4 regions of the Streptomyces sp. CNT372 genome follow, and region 2 is predicted to be linked to each of the others. Evidence: riboswitches for the same ligand, from Rfam matches in the RefSeq annotation. Region 2 holds a riboswitch; each other region holds the start of a gene.
What was found. A riboswitch is a leader RNA that binds a small molecule or an ion and turns the genes downstream of it on or off. The one in region 2 is predicted to bind cobalamin.
Positions count from the first base shown of each region.

Region 1: it holds a riboswitch for cobalamin, as region 2 does, so the genes downstream of both, C593_RS0121480 (energy-coupling factor ABC transporter permease) here and C593_RS0115195 (CoA-acylating methylmalonate-semialdehyde dehydrogenase) in region 2, are expected to answer to the same signal.
Region 3: it holds a riboswitch for cobalamin, as region 2 does, so the genes downstream of both, C593_RS0101590 (ribonucleoside-diphosphate reductase subunit alpha) here and C593_RS0115195 (CoA-acylating methylmalonate-semialdehyde dehydrogenase) in region 2, are expected to answer to the same signal.
Region 4: it holds a riboswitch for cobalamin, as region 2 does, so the genes downstream of both, C593_RS0117345 (cobalamin biosynthesis protein) here and C593_RS0115195 (CoA-acylating methylmalonate-semialdehyde dehydrogenase) in region 2, are expected to answer to the same signal.

Region 1 covers NZ_KB897786.1:2,314-7,139, reverse strand. The annotation lists gene C593_RS0121500 (hypothetical protein) at 1-600, opposite strand, end outside; gene C593_RS30155 (ATP-binding cassette domain-containing protein) at 839-1,684, opposite strand; gene cbiQ (cobalt ECF transporter T component CbiQ) at 1,681-2,430, opposite strand; gene C593_RS0121485 (energy-coupling factor ABC transporter substrate-binding protein) at 2,437-2,871, opposite strand; gene C593_RS0121480 (energy-coupling factor ABC transporter permease) at 2,868-3,569, opposite strand; cobalamin riboswitch at 3,599-3,823, opposite strand; gene C593_RS0121475 (PTS sugar transporter subunit IIA domain-containing protein) at 3,925-4,311, opposite strand; gene dhaL (dihydroxyacetone kinase subunit DhaL) at 4,422-4,826, opposite strand, start outside.
Region 2 covers NZ_KB897782.1:19,223-24,048, forward strand. The annotation lists gene C593_RS0115195 (CoA-acylating methylmalonate-semialdehyde dehydrogenase) at 1-1,327, opposite strand, end outside; cobalamin riboswitch at 1,541-1,718, opposite strand; gene C593_RS33780 (DUF4430 domain-containing protein) at 1,924-2,064, shown strand; gene C593_RS0115205 (SpoIIE family protein phosphatase) at 2,335-3,561, shown strand; gene C593_RS29780 (sensor histidine kinase) at 3,558-4,826, shown strand, end outside.
Region 3 covers NZ_KB897776.1:375,707-380,532, reverse strand. The annotation lists gene C593_RS0101595 (ribonucleotide-diphosphate reductase subunit beta) at 1-54, opposite strand, end outside; gene C593_RS0101590 (ribonucleoside-diphosphate reductase subunit alpha) at 162-2,531, opposite strand; cobalamin riboswitch at 2,668-2,789, opposite strand; gene C593_RS0101585 (Uma2 family endonuclease) at 2,952-3,530, shown strand; gene C593_RS0101580 (YbdD/YjiX family protein) at 3,599-3,829, opposite strand; gene C593_RS0101575 (carbon starvation CstA family protein) at 3,826-4,826, opposite strand, start outside.
Region 4 covers NZ_KB897783.1:53,126-57,951, forward strand. The annotation lists gene C593_RS0117335 (inorganic phosphate transporter) at 60-1,313, shown strand; gene C593_RS0117340 (hypothetical protein) at 1,326-1,547, shown strand; cobalamin riboswitch at 1,715-1,856, shown strand; gene C593_RS0117345 (cobalamin biosynthesis protein) at 1,889-2,941, shown strand; gene C593_RS0117350 (cobyric acid synthase) at 2,938-4,446, shown strand; gene C593_RS0117355 (putative cobaltochelatase) at 4,583-4,826, shown strand, end outside.

The DNA.
Region 1 (4,826 bases), on a different contig from region 2:
CCGGCGGCCGGGCCGCCGGCGCAGCAGTACGGCACCGGCGACGACCGCGCCCGCGATCACCGCGCCGCCCGCGGCGAGCCGGGCGGGCCCGAGGCCGGAGAGGCTGCCGCCGGTTCCCGCCTTGACGCCGCCGCCGGGCTTCACCTCCTCGGCGGGCCACTCCTTGCCGCCCGGTGTCCGCTCCTCGTGACCGGGGCTCGGCCGCGGAGAGGGGTGGGCGGAGCCCGCCTCGATGGTGAGGGTGGCGCGTCCCTTCTCGCCGTCGCAGTCGAAGACGACCTCGTACTGCGCACCCGGCTCGGCATCCCGGTAGATCCGGGCGTGGCCGGGGTGCCCGTCCTTCACCGTGACGGTGTCGAACACCGGCGCGGTGACGGTGACCTCGACCTTCTCGCACTCGGAGGCCGTCACGGTCACCGTGGCGCCGGGCGCGGCCTTGGCGGGGGAGACGCTGTACGCGAACGAGGTGATGCCGGGGGCCTCGTCCGTGTCCCCGGCGGGCGCCGCGTGCGCGGGCGCGGCGCCCGCGAGGACGGCGAGGGAGGCGAGGGCGGCCGGCAGGGCCGCGCCGAGTGCGGCAGCGGCCCGGATCGTGCTCATGCTCGTGCGCATGGTCGGTCTCCGGTTCCCGAGGAGCAGTCGCGGAGGGGTCCACAGCGGGGAGGGTGCGCCTCGACGGCACCGACGCTAGGAGCGGCCGGGGGCGACTGCCACTTCAGGGGGGCCGATGGGCACGCGCGGCGGGTCGTGCCGGGTCCGGGGTGGGTTCCCGGCACGTCGGCGGTGCCGGGAACCCGCCCCGGCGGGGAGGGGAGCCGGTCCGGGGCCCATCGGCCTGCTACCCCGAGCGGCCCGGGGACGGGTCCGGGTGCAGCACGGCCAGGTCCTCCGCCGTGAGCGGCACCGGGTCGCCCGCGCCCAGCAGGCCGTGCGCCCGCAGCAACGCCCCGACCGCCGTGCCCCACGGGCTGCGCAACCGGGCCGCGTCGAGCAGGGCCCGGTCGGTGAGGAGTTCGGCCACCGGCCCGGTCCGCAGCCCGTCCGGGGCCAGGACCGCCGCGTCGTCCGCCCAGCGCAGCGCCAGGTCCACATCGTGCGTGGCCATCACCACCGTCGTCCCGGTCTCCCGGAGCCGCGCCAGCGCATCGAGCAGCCGCTCCTGGCCGTGCGGGTCGAGACCCGCCGTGGGCTCGTCCAGGATCAGCACCCGCGGGCGCATCGCCACGGCTCCCGCGATCGCCGCCCGCTTGCGCTGCCCGTACGAGAGCAGATGGGTCGGACGGTCCCGCAGCGCCGTGATGTCCAGCGCGGCGAGCGCCTCGTCGACGCGGGCCCGGACCTCCTCCTCGGGCAGCCGGAGGTTCATCGGACCGAAGGAGACGTCCTGTTCGACGGAGGCCGCGAACAACTGGTCGTCCGGGTCCTGCACGACGAGCTGCACGGTGGTGCGCAGCCGGGTCAGCCCGGCCCGGTCGTAGGAGACCGGCTCGTCCGCCAGCAGCAGCCGCCCCGCGTCCGGGCGCAGGCCGCCGCTGAGCAGCCGCAGCAGGGTGGTCTTGCCGCTGCCGTTGCGGCCGAGGAGTGCCGTGGCCCGGCCCTCGGCGAGTGCCAGGTCCACCCCGTCCAGCACGACGGGGCCGTCCTCGTAGGCGTAGCGGGCACCGGACAGGCGGACGACGGTCACAGGACGAACCTTTCGAGCAGGAGGGTGGCCAGGACGATTCCGGCCAGCAGCGCGGCCACCTTGCCGAGGAACGGCCGCGAGACCTCCGCCTGCGGCACCAGGACCCGCAGTGTCCCGTCGTAGCCGCGCCCTGCGAGACCGGACTGGAGCCGGGAGGCGCGGTCGAAGGCCCGTACGAACGCGGTCGCGCCGAGCCCGGCGAGGGAACGCCAGGCGGCCGCCCGGCCGGTGTGCCCGAGCCGCGCGGCCTGCGCCTGGCGGACCCGGCTCACCGAGTCGAGCAGCAGGAAGGTGATGCGGTACATCACCAGGGCCACGTCCACCACGGCCGCGGGCACCCCGGCGCGCACCAGCCGCGGCAGCACGTCCGACACCGGGGTGGTGAACGCGAACAGCAGCACCCCCAGGGAGGCGGCACAGGTGCGCAGCAGCAACTGGCCCGCCTGGAGGGGCCCGTCGGGCGCCAGGGAGACCGGCCCGCCGGGCCCGCCGACGGCGAACAGCAGCGGAATCGCGCCCGTGACGCAGAAACCGAGGGGAATCCGGAAGGCCCGCCAGAGCTGCCTGCCCGCGACACCCGCCGGGCCCAGCAGCACGGCGAGGGTCGCGGCGGCGACGAGCACGGCGCCGGGCCAGGGCGGCAGGCACACGGCCGTCACCGTCAGGCCCAGCCCCAGCACGGCCTTCTCGCCGGGGTGACGGCGGCGCCAGCGACTGCTGTGCGCCGCCGCGTCGATCGGCAGCACCGGCGGTCAGGCGGACCCGGCCGTGGTCCCGGCACCCGCCGCGGACCCGGGCTCCCCCGACCCGGGCCCCCCGGACCCGGACGCCTTTGAGCCGGACTCGGCGGCTTCGGGCTCCGACGGCTCCGGGGCGTCCGCCGCCGCGCGCGCCGCGCCCTGGCGGCGGCCCCGGTGCACGCCGAAGTAGTACGCCACGACCCCGGCGCCGATCGCGGCCTGGAGCGCGAACAGGGCCGACTCCACCTCGCCCGACGGCGGTTCGTACAGGGGCGAGAACCAGGGCTCGTAGTCGGGCGCGATCTCGGTGATCGCCGTCTCGGCCTCCGCGTCCGCCCCTGCGAACGGCTCCTCCCTGTGGTCGCCGAGCCCGAAGGCCAGCGGCAGCACGGCCAGGACGACCACGACCAGGACGAGCAGGAAGTTGATCTTCGCGTTGCGGCTCATCGGACCACGGCCTCCTTCTTCCTCGACCCGCCCACGCTGCTCACCAGCACGCCGAGACGAGTCAGTTCACCCTTGCTGGACTTCACCAGCAGACGCATCACCAGCACGGTCAGCAGCCCCTCGCTGACGGCCAGCGGGATCTGCGTCACGGCGAAGATGCCCCCGAACTTCGCCAGCGACCCGGCGATACCGCTGCCCGGGTCCGGGAAGGCCAGCGCGAGCTGGACGCTGGTCACGCAGTACGTCGACAGGTCGGCGACGAACGCGGCGAAGAAGACGGCGACCATCAGCGGCGCGTCGTACCGGCGCAGCAGCCGGAAGACGGCGTAGCCGGCCCATGGCCCGATGATCGCCATGGAGAAGATGTTCGCGCCGAGGGTGGTCAGGCCGCCGTGCGCGAGCAGCAGCGCCTGGAACAGCAGGGTGATGGTGCCCAGGACCGCCATCACCGGCGGCCGGAACAGGATGGCACCGAGTCCGGTACCGGTCGGATGGGAGCAACTGCCCGTCACCGAGGGGATCTTCAGAGCGGACAGGACGAACGTGAACGCACCGGACGCACCGAGCAGAAGCGTCGACTCGGGATGCGCCTTGACCTCGCGGGTCAGCGCGCGGACGCCGTGGACGACGAACGGGGCGGACGCGGCACCCCACGCGACCGCGTGCAAGGGGGGCAGATACCCCTCGGCTATATGCATGATCGGGAGACCCTCTCCAGCACCTCGTGGATGGACAACGCACCCTGGCCGGTCTCCTGGCTGACGGGAGAGGGCCGGAAGTCGCCTTCCGGACACGCCGAAGCCGCCCGACCCCGCCTTCCCAGGAACCGCGGTCTCCCGCGGTGTCCCAGTGGCTCCCCGCACGGGGGTGGGGCCGGACATCCCGATCACAGTGGCGAGGGCCGCACCGGTACCGCACCGGTTTCCCGAACACCAAGGCAGCGCGACATTAGTCCTCCGGCCTGCGCCCTCACAACCCGCGCACGGGTGCGTCCCACGTCACGGACCGGTGGGCCGGACGCCCCCTCGGGCCGTGGCCCCGCCCGGGCCTCGGTCACTCCTTGCGGTACGCGTACGCCTCCCCGGCCGCGGCGGCCACCGCGTCCGCGTCGCCGCCCGCCGACGCCGTCACGACGGCGGCGACCGCGCCCTCCACGAAAGGCGCGTCCACCAGCCGTGTCCCCTCGGGCAGTTCGTCTCCTTCCGCGAGGAGGGCCTTGACCGTCAGCACCGCGCTGCCCAGGTCGACGAAGACCGCCACGCCCGCGCCCCGGTCCACGCTCCGGGCCGCGTCCGCGATCAGCTCGGCGCTGGTGCCGAGGCCGCCGTCCGGGGCGCCGCCGGCGGCCGCGACGGGAGCGGTGTCCCCGCCCCCGGCCAGCCCGCGGGCCAGTTCGGCGACGGACGCGGCGACGGCGGCGCTGTGGGAGACGAGCACGATGCCGACGGGGGCGGGGACGGCGTCCGGTCCGGGCCTGTCGCCGGGGGCGGAGTCCGGCCGGGACCGGTCGGCGGGGGTGCTGCCGGGTCCGGGCCGGTCGCCGGGGCTGCTCACGACGCGTCCCCCTCGGCGTCGGGCCCGGTCGGCTGCTCGGCGGCGCGGGCCAGGGCCGCGATCAGCAGCGCGGAGGAGGTCGCGCCCGGGTCCTGGTGGCCGATGCTGCGTTCACCTAGGTAGCTCGCCCGGCCCTTGCGTGCCTGGAGCGGCACGGTCGCCACGGCGCCCTCCTGCGCCGCGGTCGCCGCCGCTGCGAAGGAGTCCACGGAGTCCGTGAGCGCGTCGACCGCCGGCCCCAGGGCGTCCAGCATCGTCTTGTCGCCCGCCGCCGCGCCGCCCAGCTGCGCCACCGCCGCGACACCCGTGCGCAGGGCCTCGGCCAGTTCGCCGGGCGTGATCTCCGCGGCCTCGCCGAGGGTCTTGCCGGTGCGGCGCAGCAGCGTCCCGTACAGCGGTCC
Region 2 (4,826 bases):
GGATGGGCACGTTGACGCCGACCATGCCGGTGTTCACCCGGCGGGTGAAGTCGCGGGCGGTGTCGCCGTCGCGGGTGAACAGGGCGACGCCGTTGCCGAAGGGGTGCTCGCTGGGCAGCCGCAGGGCCTCCTCGTAGTCGGCGGCGCGGACCACCGAGAGCACCGGGCCGAAGATCTCCTCGCGGTAGATCCGCATCGAGGGGGTGACCCGGTCGAAGAGGGAGGCGCCGGCGAAGAAGCCGTTCTCGTGGCCGGGGAGGACGAAGTCCCGTCCGTCGACGACGAGTTCGGCGCCCTCGGTGACGCCGATGTCGACGTAGCGGCGGACCCGGTCCAGGGCGTCGCGGCCGACCAGCGGCCCGAAGTCGGCCCCGGGGTCGTCGGAGCGGCCGATGCGCAGGGTGCCGACGCGTTCCCGCAGGGCGGCCACCAGGGCGTCGGCGGTCTCCTCGCCCACCGGGACGGCGACGGAGACGGCCATGCAGCGTTCACCGGCGGAGCCGTAGCCGGCGCCGACGAGGGCGTCCACGGCCTGGTCCAGGTCGGCGTCCGGCATGACGATCATGTGGTTCTTGGCGCCGCCGAAGCACTGGGCGCGCTTGCCGTGCCGGGCGGCGGTCTCGTAGACGTGCTGGGCGACGGGGGTGGAGCCGACGAAGCCGACGGCGTCCACGCGGGGGTCCTCCAGCAGCGTGTCCACGGCCTCCTTCGCGCCGTTGACGACGTTCAGCACACCGGGCGGAAGGCCCGCCTCCACGAAGAGTTCGGCGAGCCGCAGCGGCACGGAGGGGTCGCGTTCGGAGGGCTTGAGGACGAAGGCGTTCCCGCAGGCGAGCGCGGGGGCGGCCTTCCAGAGCGGGATCATCGCCGGGAAGTTGAACGGGGTGATGCCGGCGACCACGCCGAGGGGGCTGCGCAGGGAGTGCACGTCGATGCCGGTGCCGGCGTTGTCGGTGAACTCGCCCTTGAGCAGGTGCGGGATGCCCGCGGCGAACTCGACGACCTCCAGGCCGCGCTGGAGGTCGCCGTGCGCGTCGGGGACGGTCTTGCCGTGCTCGGCGGAGAGCAGGCGGGCGAGTTCGTCCCGTTCGTCCTCGACGAGCTGGAGGAAGCGCATCAGAACGCGGGCGCGGCGCTGCGGGTTCCACGCGGCCCATTCGGGCTGCTCGGCCGCCGCGTCGGCGATCGCGGCGCGGGTCTCCTCGGCCCCGGCGAGCGGGACGTGCGCCTGGACGGCACCGGTGTTGGGGTCGTGGACGTCGGCGAAGAGCCCGGAGGTGCCGGGCGTGCGCTTTCCGCCGACGAAATGTGTCAGTTCACGGACCATGGAAGCCTGCTCTCGTCAGGTGAGATCCGGGGATGGCACGGCGGGCCGGCGCGGCGCACCGGTCGGGTGCGGGCGCGCGGAACCACCGTGGGACGCGGAGGCCGGAGGGCCGCCGAGGGCTACACGTGCGCGGGAACGCGGGTGTGCCTCGCCGGATCACCAGGGTCACGGGTACGGACCGGTGCCATGCGTGTCTGCTCCATCCTCGTGGACAACACGGAACATCCCGCGGCCGGTATCCTGACTCCCGGATCAGCGCACGCCCTCCGGCCTTCCCGGCGGATCTCTCCGCCGGTGGCCTTCCTCGCTGGAGGACGCACTCCCCGGTCACAGTGGCGGGACCGCGCCGGATTCACACCGGCTTCCCTGCACCGCGGGCCTTCGGTCGCGAAGATATAGTTGGACGTCCTACTAAGTCCACCCCTGCCGCGCCCTGGTCACCGCCACGGCGCTGGGTCTCGCCCTGACCACCGCGCCCGCCGCCGCCCAGGCCGTGCCGGCCCCGCACCCGCGCCCGCCGCCGCCCACCCGGCGGCGCACACGAACACGGCTTCACCTGGGACGGGACCTGGTACGCCTCCTTCGACGACTTCTCGGTGGACACCGTGAAGGGGGTCTCCGGCGGCGGCTCCGCGTACTGGAACATCTCGGTCAACGGGACGCCCACACCGGTCGGCGGCTGCCAGTTCCGGCTGAACGCGGGCGACCGGGTGGCGTTCACCCGGACCTCGTTCTGACGCACCCGGCCCGCGTGACGGGGCACCGGGGGCGGGCGCGTCCCCGGTGACGGGGCGCCGGGCGCGCGGAGGAGACACTTCGCACACCCGGTGCCCCGGGCACAGGCGCGACACCCCTGGCAAGCCGCAGAACGAAATCCCTCCGCGCGGCGACTGCGGCCATCGGACGGCGAGGCCCACCGGGCGCGATCACTCGGCGCGGGCACGACCCCGCCACCAGTATTGTTCTCGCGACGCATCGGGGGCCGATGGCGTGACGAGGAGGCTGGGGTGGAGCTGCCCGCGCTGGGAAGGGCGCTGGTGCCGTCGCAGGGAGGTGATCTCCCCGCGACGGATCAGGAGGTGTCCCTTCTCCTGATCGAGGACGACGCGGGGGACGCGCTGCTGTTCGAGGAGGTACTGGCCGACGCGGAGCTGCCCGCCCGGCTGACCTGGTGCAAGAGCCTGGCCGAGGCCGAGGCCGTCACCGAGGAGCGGGGCACCGGCCTGTGTGTGCTCCTCGATCTGCACCTGCCGGACGCCCAGGGCCTCGCGGCCGTGCGCCGGACGCTGACCTTCGCGCCGGAGGCGGCGGTGGTCGTGCTCACCGGCCTCGCCGACGGGCCCACCGGTCTCGCGGCCGTGGCCGAGGGCGCCGAGGACTACCTGTCCAAGGCCCAGCTGACCTCGGAGGGGCTGAGCCGCGCCGTGCGCTACGCCCTCCAGCGCAAGCAGGTCCAGCGCGCCACCGCCGCCCTCCAGGCGGTCCGGCTGCGCGCCCAGGAGAACACCCGGCTGGAGCGCGGTCTGCTTCCCGTCCCGCTGCTGCGCGGGGACGACTTCTCGGTCGTGGCCCGGTACGAGGCCGGCCGCGCCCACGGCGTCCTCGGCGGCGACTTCTACGACGTCGTCCAGACCGAGGACGGCTCGGTGCACGCAGTGGTCGGCGACGTCTCCGGGCACGGCCCGGCCGAGGCGGCCCTCGGCGTCTGCCTGCGGGTCGCCTGGCGCGCGGCCGTGATGAGCGGGCGCACCGGCCCCGACCAGCTGCGTCTCCTGGAGGAGATCCTCGCCGCCGAACGGGGCGAGGACCAGCTCTTCGCCACCCTCGTCTCCTGCGTCTTCCCCCCGGACCGGTCCTGCGTCCGGGTGGTGCGCGCCGGGCACCCCGGCATGATGCTGCGTTCCGGCGGCCGCGTCTCCTGGTACGAGCCGCCGGGCGGGATGGCGCTCGGTTTCCTGCCGGGCCAGGCCCGCTGGAGCGAGCACACCCTGCCCATCACCCCGGACACCAGCCTGGTCGCCTTCACCGACGGCCTTTTCGAGGGCAGGACCGGGCCGGGCGGTCAGCGGCTCGGCGAGGACGGACTCCTCGCCGCCGCCCAGCGGCACGCCCACCTGCCCCCGCAGGAGTTCGTGGACACCGTGGTGGACGAGGTCTCGGCCGCCGCCGCACCGTACGGGGGGCTGTCGGACGACATCGCCGTCCTGCACATGAATTGGGAGCACAGCGCATGAGCAGCACCACCAACGGGGCCGAAGGCCCCGCCGAAGGCCCCCGGCCCCGCAGGAGCGGGAGTTTCACCGTCCAGGGGTGGTTCCTCCTGGTCCTCGGGCTGATGGCGCTCGTGGTGGTCGCCTCGGCGGTCGTCGGCGGAGCGATGGTGAACCGCGCGGAGGAGCGGCAGGACGAACTGGTGGACGTGATCCAGCCGGGCCGTTCCGTCTCACTGCAGCTCCAGAAGTCGCTGCTCGACCAGGAGACCAGCGTGCGCGGCTACGCCCTCAGCGGGCGGGACGAGTTCCTCGAGCCCTACCGGCAGGGGCAGCGGGACCAGCGGGAATACACGGACCACCTGCGAAAGCTGGTGTCCGCGTACCCGAAGCTGGCGGCCGATCTTCGCCAGGTGGAGCGCGCCGCCGCGACCTGGCGGACCGAGCAGGCCGAGCCGCTGATCGCGAACGTGCGCGACGGCGACGGCGCGGCCGTCACCCCGGAGCGGGTCGAGCGCAGCAAGCAGGGCTTCGACGCACTGCGCACGGTCTTCGCCCTCCAGGAGACCCACTTCACCGAGGAGCGCACCCGGGCCCGGGACGAGGCCGCCGACGCCCGGACCCAGCGCAACCTCGCCTTCGGCGTGCTGCTTGCCTCCATCGTGGCGGCCTGCGCCCTGCTGACGGTGATCGTGCACCGGATCGTCGGCCGGCCGCTGCGGCGGCTGGAGGCGGCCTCCCGGCGGGTGCGCGACGAGTCCTTCGAGCAGGAGATCCGGATCGAGGGCCCGGCCGACCTGCGGGCGGTGGGCACGGCGGTCGAGGAGATGCGCCGCCGGCTGGTGGACGCCCTGGGGGAGGCCAAGGGCCGCGAACGGCTGCTGGAGGAGCAGACCGAGGAGCTGCGGCGGTCCAACGCCGAGCTGGAGCAGTTCGCCTACGTCGCCTCGCACGACCTCCAGGAGCCGCTGCGGAAGGTCGCGTCCTTCTGCCAGCTGCTGGAGAAGCGCTACGGCACCGAGCTCGACGACCGGGGCCGCCAGTACATCGACTTCGCGGTGGACGGCGCCAAGCGGATGCAGGTCCTGATCAACGACCTGCTGACGTTCTCCCGGGTGGGGCGGCTGGACGAGGAGCGCTCCAGCGTCGCGCTGGACGCCCCGCTGGAGCGGGCACTGAACAGCCTCTCGGTGGCCGTCGGGGAGTCCGGCGCCGAGATCGTGCGCCCGGACCGGCTGCCGACCCTCACCTGCGACCCGACCCTGATGACCATGCTCTGGCAGAACCTC
Region 3 (4,826 bases), on a different contig from region 2:
CGGGCGGAGGGTCAGCTCGAATCCGGGGTCGAGCAGGTTCTGCTGGTCAGTCATGGCGTACCGGCGCGTGCGCGCCGTCCTTCCGGGTGGGGTGGTGCGGGAGGGGGGTGTCCGGCGGTTCGGGGCCGGACACCCCCGGGGGAGGAGGGGCGGTCGGGTGCCTACTGGCACGCCTCGCAGGACTCGGGGTTCTCCAGGGAGCAGGCCACGGCGTCCTCCGGGGTCGCCTGCACGGGCACCGGGATCGGGGCGGCCGCCGGGGCGCCGGACGCGGCGCGGGCGATCCGGGTGGCCGGACGGGAGCGCAGGTAGTACGTCGTCTTCAGGCCCTGCTTCCAGGCGTACGCGTACATCGAGGAGAGCTTCCCGATGGTCGGCGTCTCCAGGAACAGGTTGAGCGACTGGCTCTGGTCGAGGAACGGCGTGCGGGCGGCCGCCATGTCGATCAGACCGCGCTGCGGGATCTCCCACGCCGTGCGGTACAGCGCGCGGACGTCCTCCGGGACCCAGGTGAAGCCCTGGACCGAGCCGTTGGAGTCGCGCAGCGCCTCGCGGGTCTGCGCGTCCCACACGCCGAGCTTCTTCAGGTCCTGCACCAGGTAGGAGTTGACCTGGAGGAACTCGCCGGAGAGGGTCTCGCGCTTGAACAGGTTGGAGACCTGGGGCTCGATGCACTCGTAGACGCCGGCGATGGAGGCGATCGTCGCGGTCGGCGCGATGGCCAGCAGCAGCGAGTTGCGCATGCCGGTCGCCGCGACCCGGGTGCGCAGGGCGGCCCAGCGCTCGGGCCAGGTCAGCTCCGCGTCGTAGTGGTCCGGGTGCAGCACACCGCGGGCGGTGCGGGTCTCGGCCCAGGCGGGCAGCGCGCCGTTGCGCTCGGCGAGGTCGCAGGACGCCTCGTACGCGGCGAGCATGATCCGCTCGGCGATCTTCGTGGAGAGGGCCTTCGCCTCGGGCGAGTCGAAGGGCAGGCGCAGCTTGAAGAAGACGTCCTGGAGGCCCATGGCGCCCAGACCCACCGGGCGCCAGCGGGAGTTGGAGCGCCCCGCCTGCTCGGTCGGGTAGAAGTTGATGTCCACCACGCGGTCCAGGAAGGTGACCGCGGTGCGCACGGTCTCGTCCAGCCGCTCCCAGTCGATGTCGCCGGTGGCGGTGTCCACGAACGCGCCCAGGTTCACCGAACCGAGGTTGCACACGGCGGTCTCACCGTCGTCGGTGACCTCCAGGATCTCCGTGCAGAGGTTCGAGGAGTGGACGACGCGGCCGGGCTCGGCGGTCTGGTTGGCGGTGCGGTTGGAGGCGTCCTTGAAGGTCATCCAGCCGTTGCCTGTCTGCGCGAGGGTGCGCATCATGCGGCCGTACAGCTCCCGGGCGGGGAGGGTCTTGCGGGCCAGTCCGGCCGCCTCGGCCCTGCGGTAGGCGGCGTCGAACTCCGCGCCCCAGAGGTCGACCAGTTCGGGCGTGTCGGCGGGGGAGAACAGCGACCAGTCGGCGTCCGCCTCGACCCGGCGCATGAACTCGTCCGGGATCCAGTGCGCGAGGTTGAGGTTGTGGGTGCGGCGGGCGTCCTCGCCGGTGTTGTCGCGGAGCTCCAGGAACTCCTCGATGTCCGCGTGCCATGTCTCCAGGTAGATCGCGGCCGCGCCCTTGCGCCGGCCGCCCTGGTTCACGGCGGCGACCGAGGCGTCCAGGGTCTTCAGGAAGGGGACGATGCCGTTGGAGTGGCCGTTGGTGCCGCGGATGAGCGAACCGCGGGCGCGGATGCGGGAGTACGACAGACCGATGCCGCCCGCGTGCTTCGACAGCCGTGCGACCTGGTGGTAGCGGTCGTAGATGGAGTCCAGCTCGTCCAGCGGGGAGTCCAGCAGATAGCAGGAGGACATCTGCGGGTGCCGGGTGCCGGAGTTGAAGAGGGTGGGGGAGGAGGGGAGGTAGTCGAGCCGGCTCATCAGGCGGTAGAGCGCGGCCACTTCCTCCAGGGCCCGCACCGACTCGTCCTCGGCGAGGCCGGCGGCGACGCGGAGCATGAAGTGCTGGGGGGTCTCGATCACGTTCCGGGTGATCGGGTGGCGCAGCAGGTAGCGGCTGTAGAGGGTGCGCAGACCGAAGTAGCCGAAGCGGTCGTCGGCCCCGGTGTCGATCAGCGCGTCGAGCCGGGTGGCGTGCGTGGTGGTGAACGCGGCGGTCCGGTCGGCGATCAGGCCCTCGCGGTGGCCCACGGCGACGGAGGCGGAGAACGACACGGCGCCCTCGCCCGCTGCCTCTTCCGCGATGGTGATCGTGAGCAGACGGGCCGCGAGCCGGGAGTACGCCGGGTCCTCGGAGATCAGCCCGGCGGCCGCGTCGGTGGCGAGGGAGCGCAACTCCGCCTCGTCCGACCCGGCGTGCCGGCCGCGCAGCGCGGCGGCGGCGACCCGGCCGGGGTCGGTGTCGGGCAGGTCGGCCGTCAGTTCGGTCAGGGTCCGCAGCAGTGCGGTACCGGGGCCGTCTTGCTGGACGGCTGAAACCGGATCGGCGGGCGCGATGGTCACAGTGGTGCTCTCCCTCGCTCGGCTCGGGGCCGGCGGGAGGGGGCGGCCGCGCGCACGGGCCCACGGAAACGGGCACCGGCGTGCACGGCGTCCACCGGCCCAACCGCGAGGCCCGGACGTCTGGCGCCCGGGTCGGTCGACCGGGCGGCGGTCGGCAGGTCCTCGGACTCGCGGGCAGCGCGCAGCACACCGCTCACCGTTGCGGGACAGTCCCGGATTCGCACCGGATTCCCCTGCGTCGACAGCGAGACGAGCATACATGTGGGGGCGGCTCGATGACTCACCCCCCACATGTTGTGTCTCCGTGTCGCAAGTGACGGGAAGCGAACGGCCCGCCCGCCCCGCGGACGACCCTGCGGACGGCCCCGCGGACGGTACCCGGCGCCGCTATCGTGGTCCTTGAAGGGAGGGTCCACGACCGTGACCACCGACCGCCCGCACCTGGACTCCGACGAATTCGACGAGGCCTTCCGGATACTGGCCCGCACGACCGAGGGCGTGCGCCTGGAACTCATCGACGGAAAGCTCAGGAGCAAAGCAGTGCCGGACGGGGACCACGGGCGCATCATCGAGTGGCTGACGCGTATCTGCATGCAGGCGCGGCCGGAGCTCTGGCTCTACCCCGACCAGGGGCTCAAGATGCAGGAGTACCGCAAGGGCAGGGCCCGCCCGGACGGCTCCCTGGCGCCGAGCGGAGCCTTCGTCGGGCAGGGCGAGTGGGCGGACCCGGACCAGGTGCTGATGGTCGTCGAGGTCACCTCGTACGATGCGGACACCGACGGACGCGTCCGGGTGGAGAAGCCCCGTGCCTATGCCCGGACCGGCATCCCGCTCTTCCTGCTGATCGACCGGGACAGCTGCGAGGTCACGGTGTACAGCCGCCCCGACGGCGTGCGGTACGAGAACGCCCGCACGGTGCCGTTCGGCAAGGACCTCGAACTGCCCGCGCCGGTGGACATCACCCTGGCCACCGAGCAGCTCAAGGACTGGGTGCACTGATCCGACGGCGAAGGGCCGCCGCTCCTCGTGGAGCGGCGGCCCTTCGTGGTGTGCGGGCGGGGCGGGGGTCAGCAGCAGCGGAAGCCGTTGCGGGGGTCCGCCTCCCGTTCGTCCATGCGGGCGCGTTCGAAGGCGCGGCGGGACATCACGGGGGCCGCGGGGTCGTGGGAGCGGGTGTGGGCGACGTAGCGGTCGTAGACCGTCTCGCCCGACACCTCGCGCACGTACCAGCGGATCCAGGCCACCGCGCGCCGCAGCCGGCCCCGGGTGTCCGTGCTCGTGCCCGCCGCGGCCGTCACGGCCGGCCGCTTCCGGTGGTCTCGTTCTCCGAGGAGGCCGCGGGGGCCGGCACGCCCGCGCCCACCGCGGCGAGTTCGGCCTTCTCCCGCGCGGTCGGGAACAGCCCGTCGGGTGCGACGATCTTCGACTTGACGTACGGGGTCTCGGCGAGGCGCACGCCGTCCGGGTCGCTGATGGCCTTCCAGCAGACCCGGCCCGCGTCGGCCAGCACGATCACGATGAGCACGGCGAACAGCGCGCAGAGCACCCCGTCCACGGTGGAGTTGGTGACGATGGTGTGCATGTCGTCCATCGACTTCGCCGGGGCGAGGACCTCGCCCGACTCGATGCCGGCCTGGTACTTGTCGCGCTGGGCGAAGAAGCCCACCTTCGGGTCGCTGGAGAAGATCTTCTGCCAGCTCGCGGTGAGGGTGACCGTCACGTCCCAGGCGAGCGGCACCGCCGTCACCCACGCCCACTTCAGGCGGCCGGACTTGACCAGCAGGGTGGTGCAGACCGCGAGGGCGACCGCCGCCAGCAGCTGGTTGGCGATGCCGAACAGCGGGAAGAGCTGGTTGATGCCGCCGAGCGGGTCGTGCACGCCGACCCAGAGGAAGTAGCCCCAGCCGCCGACCACCACCGCGCTGGCGAACCAGACGCCGGGCTTCCAGCTCACCTGCTTCATCGGCTTGTAGACGTTGCCCAGCATGTCCTGGAGCATGAACCGGCCCACCCGGGTGCCCGCGTCGACCGTGGTCAGGATGAACAGGGCCTCGAACATGATCGCGAAGTGGTACCAGAACGCCTTCATGCCCGCGCCGCCGATCACCGCGGCGAAGATCTCCGACATACCGAGCGCGAAGGTCGGCGCGCCACCCGTGCGGGAGAGCAGGCTCGCCTCCTCGACGTCCTTGGCGGCCTGCGCCAGCAGATCCGGTGAGACGGTGAAGCCGAAGTTGGCGACGGCCTGGGAGGCGGAGTCCACGGTCGTGCCGATGACCCCGGCGGGGGAGTTGA
Region 4 (4,826 bases), on a different contig from region 2:
CGTTCATCCAGGTTGCCTACGGTCCACACGTCAATGACGTCAAACGATTGCCTGGGTAAATGGAACACATCACCTTGCTGCTCGCGATTGTGATCGTGACAGCTCTCGTGTTCGATTTCACGAACGGTTTCCACGACACCGCCAACGCGATGGCGACGACCATCTCGACCGGCGCGATGAAGCCCAAGACCGCGGTGGCCATGTCCGCCGTTCTGAACCTCGTCGGCGCGTTCCTGTCGGTGGAGGTCGCCAAGACGATCTCCAGCGGTCTGGTCGACGAATCAGGCATCTCTCCTGAAGTCATCTTCGCGGCGCTCGTCGGCGCCATCCTCTGGAACCTGCTGACCTGGCTCGTGGGTCTGCCGTCCAGCTCCTCCCACGCCCTGATGGGCGGCCTCATCGGCGCCACCGTCGCCTCGGCCGGCTTCTCCGCCGTCAACGGCGGTGTGGTGATCACCAAGGTGCTGATCCCGGCCATCGCCGCCCCGCTCGTCGCCGGCATCGGCGCGATGATCGCCGCCCGGCTGACGTACAAGATCGGCAAGAACACCGATCAGAAGGACACGGCCAAGGGCTACCGCGCCGGCCAGATCGCCTCTGCCGGCCTGGTCTCCCTGGCCCACGGCACCAACGACGCCCAGAAGACGATGGGCATCATCACCCTGGCCCTGGTCGCCGGGAACGTGCTCGCGCCGGGTTCCAACCCCCCGATGTGGGTCATCGTCTCCGCCGGTGTCGCGATCGCCCTCGGTACCTACCTCGGTGGCTGGCGCATCATCCGCACCATGGGCAAGGGCCTCACCGACCTCCAGCCGCAGCAGGGCTTCGCCGCCCAGACCAGCGCCGCGAGCGTCATCCTGGCCTCCTCCAACCTGGGCTTCTCCCTCTCCACCACGCACTCCTGCTCCGGCGCGGTGATGGGTGCGGGCCTCGGCCGCAAGGGCGGTGTGGTCCGCTGGTCGACCGCGACCCGGATGTTCGTCGCCTGGGGTCTGACCCTGCCGGCCGCCGGCCTGGTCGCCGCCGCCTCCGAGTTCGTCACCAAGCAGGGTGACTGGGGCGTCGCCGTGGTCGCGGTCTTCCTGGTCGCCTCCTCACTGGCGATCTGGATCGCCTCCCGCCGCCAGGTTGTCGACCACACCAACGTCAACGACACCGAGGCCCCCGGCGCCGAGGGCGCGGAGGGTTCCGGGGAGCCCGCGGGCGTCGTCACCACCGCCATCGCGGCCGTCACCCCGCCGCCGGCCGGTGAGATCAGGACCACCGTCCCGGCCCCCGCCGAGACCGAGCCGGCCCGACCGGCCGCGGTGTAAGGAAGCAGCAAGATGAAGATCGACTGGGTAGCCCTCGGCTCCGTTTTCGGCGTGAGCCTCGTCGCCACCGTGGCCCTCGTGGGCCTGTTCACCCTCGGCATCATCGGCCTCAGCAAGGGCGAGGCCGCCGTGCGGACCGGCGGCAGCGCCGTGATGGCCCGCACGGGTGCGTACGCCTGCTTCGCGCTCTGCGCGGTGGCCGTCGCGTACGGGATCTTTCTGATCGTCGACTGACGTCCGCCGACCGATCCGTCACCGGCACGGGCCGGGTACCGCCACCGGGCGGTGCCCGGCCCGTGCGCCGTCCGAGTGCGCCGCCTCCGGGCGCCGTCTCCGTGCACCCGCAGCACGAGCCCTCGTGTGGGCCTCGGCACACTGTCCCGCCGCAGGTCAAGGGTGAGTTGACGGGCGTGGGCGGCCGTGGTGGACTGCCGGGGCCATACGGCGGCAGAAGAGGAAGTCCGGTGAGAATCCGGCGCGGTCCCGCCACTGTCACCCGGAGTCCGGGGAGCCAGGAACTCTCGCCGCCGTTCACGTCGAGCCAGGGCGCGGACCCTGAGTGAGGACTCTGCGTCATGCCTGGCCGTGGCCCAGCCCTGCCGTCCGGACCCCCTTCCCGGGACGCCGGCCGCACACGCGGCGGCCGGATCTTCGCCTGCGGCGCCGCCGCGGGGCTCCTCGCCGACCTGCTCGTCGGTGATCCGCGCACCGGGCACCCGGTGGCCGCGTTCGGACGGGCGGCCGCCGCCGTCGAGGGCGTGCTGTGGCGCGACGACCGCGCCCGGGGCGCCCTGCACACGCTGGTGTGCGCCGGGGGCGCGACCGCCGCCGGACTGCTCGCCGCGCGCGCCGTGCGCCGCTCCCCCGCCGCCGCCACCGCCCTGACCGCGGCCGCCACCTGGGCCGTCGTCGGCGGGACGACCCTGGGCCGGGAGGCCCGCGCCGTCGGGGCAGCGCTGGAGGCCGGGGACGTCGAGGCGGCGCGGGCGCGGCTGCCGCACCTGTGCGGGCGGGACCCGCAGGCGCTGGACGCGGACGGGATCGCGCGCGCCGTCGTGGAGTCCGTCGCCGAGAACACCTCCGACGCGGTCGTCGGAGCCTTGGTGTGGGGCGCCGTCGCCGGTGTGCCCGGCCTGCTGGGCTTCCGCGCCGTCAACACCCTGGACGCGATGGTCGGGCACCGCTCGCCGCGCCATCTGCGCTACGGCTGGGCCTCGGCCCGGCTGGACGACGTGGCGGGCTGGCCGGGCGCCCGGCTGACCGCCGTGCTCGCCGCCCTCGCCGGGCCCGATCCGCGGGGCGCGGTGCGCGCCTGGCGGGCCGACGCGGCCGGGCACCCGAGCCCCAACGCGGGCCCGGTGGAGGCGTCGTTCGCGGGGGCGCTCGGTGTGCGGCTGGGCGGGACGCTGGCGTACGGGGGGCGGGTCGAGCACCGGCCGGTGCTCAACGCGGGCGGCCGGGCGGTGGAGCCGGGCGACATCGAGCACGCGGTGCGGCTGTCGCGCCGGGTGGGCGCGCTCTCCCTGGCGGTGTGCGCGGGCGCGCGGCTGGCCGCGGGGGCCTTCGGCGGAGGCCGGCGCCGGGCGTCGGGGCGCGGCGGGCCGGACAGCGGCGGGAGGACGGCATGAGCGGTGGGGGGCTGCTGGTCGCGGGGACGACCTCGGACGCCGGGAAGAGCGTGGTCACCGCCGGGATCTGCCGGTGGCTGGTCCGGCAGGGCGTCAAGGTCGCGCCGTTCAAGGGCCAGAACATGTCGCTGAACTCCTTCGTGACACGGGAGGGTGCGGAGATCGGGCGGGCGCAGGCGATGCAGGCGCAGGCGGCCCGGGTCGAGCCGACCGCGCAGATGAACCCGGTGCTGCTCAAGCCCGGCGGCGACCGGTCCAGCCAGGTCGTGCTGCTGGGCCGCCCGATCGGCGAGATGAGCGCCCGCGGCTACCACGGCAACCGCCAACGCGAGCTGTTCGAACCGGTGATGGCCTGCCTGGAGGAGCTGCGGAACACGTACGACGCGGTGATCTGCGAGGGCGCCGGCAGTCCGGCGGAGATCAATCTGCGGCGGACGGACATCGTCAACATGGGGGTCGCCCGGGCCGCCCGGCTGCCGGTGCTGGTGGTCGGGGACATCGACCGGGGCGGGGTGTTCGCCCAGTTCTTCGGGACGACGGCGCTGCTGGCGCCGGAGGACCAGGAGCTGGTGGCCGGGTACCTCGTCAACAAGTTCCGGGGCGACGTCTCCCTGCTGGAGCCGGGTCTCGACATGCTGCTCGGGCTCACCGGGCGGCGCACCTACGGGGTACTGCCGTTCGCGCACGGGCTCGGCATCGACGAGGAGGACGGTCTGCGGGTGTCCCTGCGCGGGGCCGTGCGGGAGTCGGTGGTCGCGCCGCCGGTCGGCGAGGAGCTGCTGCGGGTCGCGGTGTGCGCCGTGCCGCTGATGTCCAACTTCACGGACGTGGACGCGCTGGCCGCCGAACCGGGTGTCGTGGTGCGCTTCGTGGACCGGCCCGAGGAACTGGCGGACGCGGACCTGGTGGTGGTGCCCGGCACCCGCGGCACGGTGCGGGCGCTGGAGTGGCTGCGTGCCCGGGGCCTGGCGGACGCGCTGGTGCGGCGGGCCGCCGAGGGACGGCCGGTGCTCGGGATCTGCGGCGGCTTCCAGGTCCTCGGCGAGCACATCGAGGACGAGGTGGAGTCCCGCGCCGGATCCGTCGACGGCCTCGGACTGCTGCCCGTACGGGTGCGGTTCGCCCGGGAGAAGACCCTCGCCCGGCCGTCCGGGAAGGCACTCGGCGAGCACGTCGACGGCTACGAGATCCACCACGGTGTGGCGGAGGTGCTGGGCGGGGAGCCGTTCCTGGACGGCTGCCGCACGGGGGCCGTGTGGGGCACGCACTGGCACGGCTCGCTGGAGAGCGACGGCTTCCGGCGGGCGTTCCTGCGCCGCGTCGCCGCGCAGGCGGGGCGGCGGTTCGTGCCCGCGCCGGACACCTGCTTCGGCGCGCTGCGCGAGGACCAGCTCGACCGGCTGGGCGATCTGGTCGAGGAGCACGCGGACACCGGTGCACTGCTGCGGCTGATCGAGCAGGGGCCGCCGGACGGGCTGCCGTTCGTGCCGCCGGGTGCGCCGTGAGCGCGGCCGTGAGTACCACCGGGCCGGGCGGCGGCGCGACGCCCGCCGGCCCGCCACCGGACGTCCCGGACACACCGTCACCGGGCCGCCCGGGTGAACCGTCACCGAAGTGCCCGAGCGAACTGAAGGAGTGGTCATGAGCACCCGGTACCCGTTCACCGCGGTCGTCGGGATGGACGATCTGCGGCTGGCGCTGCTGCTCAACGCCGTCAGCCCGGCGGTGGGCGGTGTGCTGGTCCGCGGCGAGAAGGGCACGGCCAAGAGCACCGCCGTGCGCGCCCTCGCGGATCTGCTGCCCGAGGTCGCGGTGGTGGCCGGCTGCCGGTTCTCCTGCGACCCGGGCGCCCCCGACCCGGCCTGTCCGGGCGGCCCGCACACCG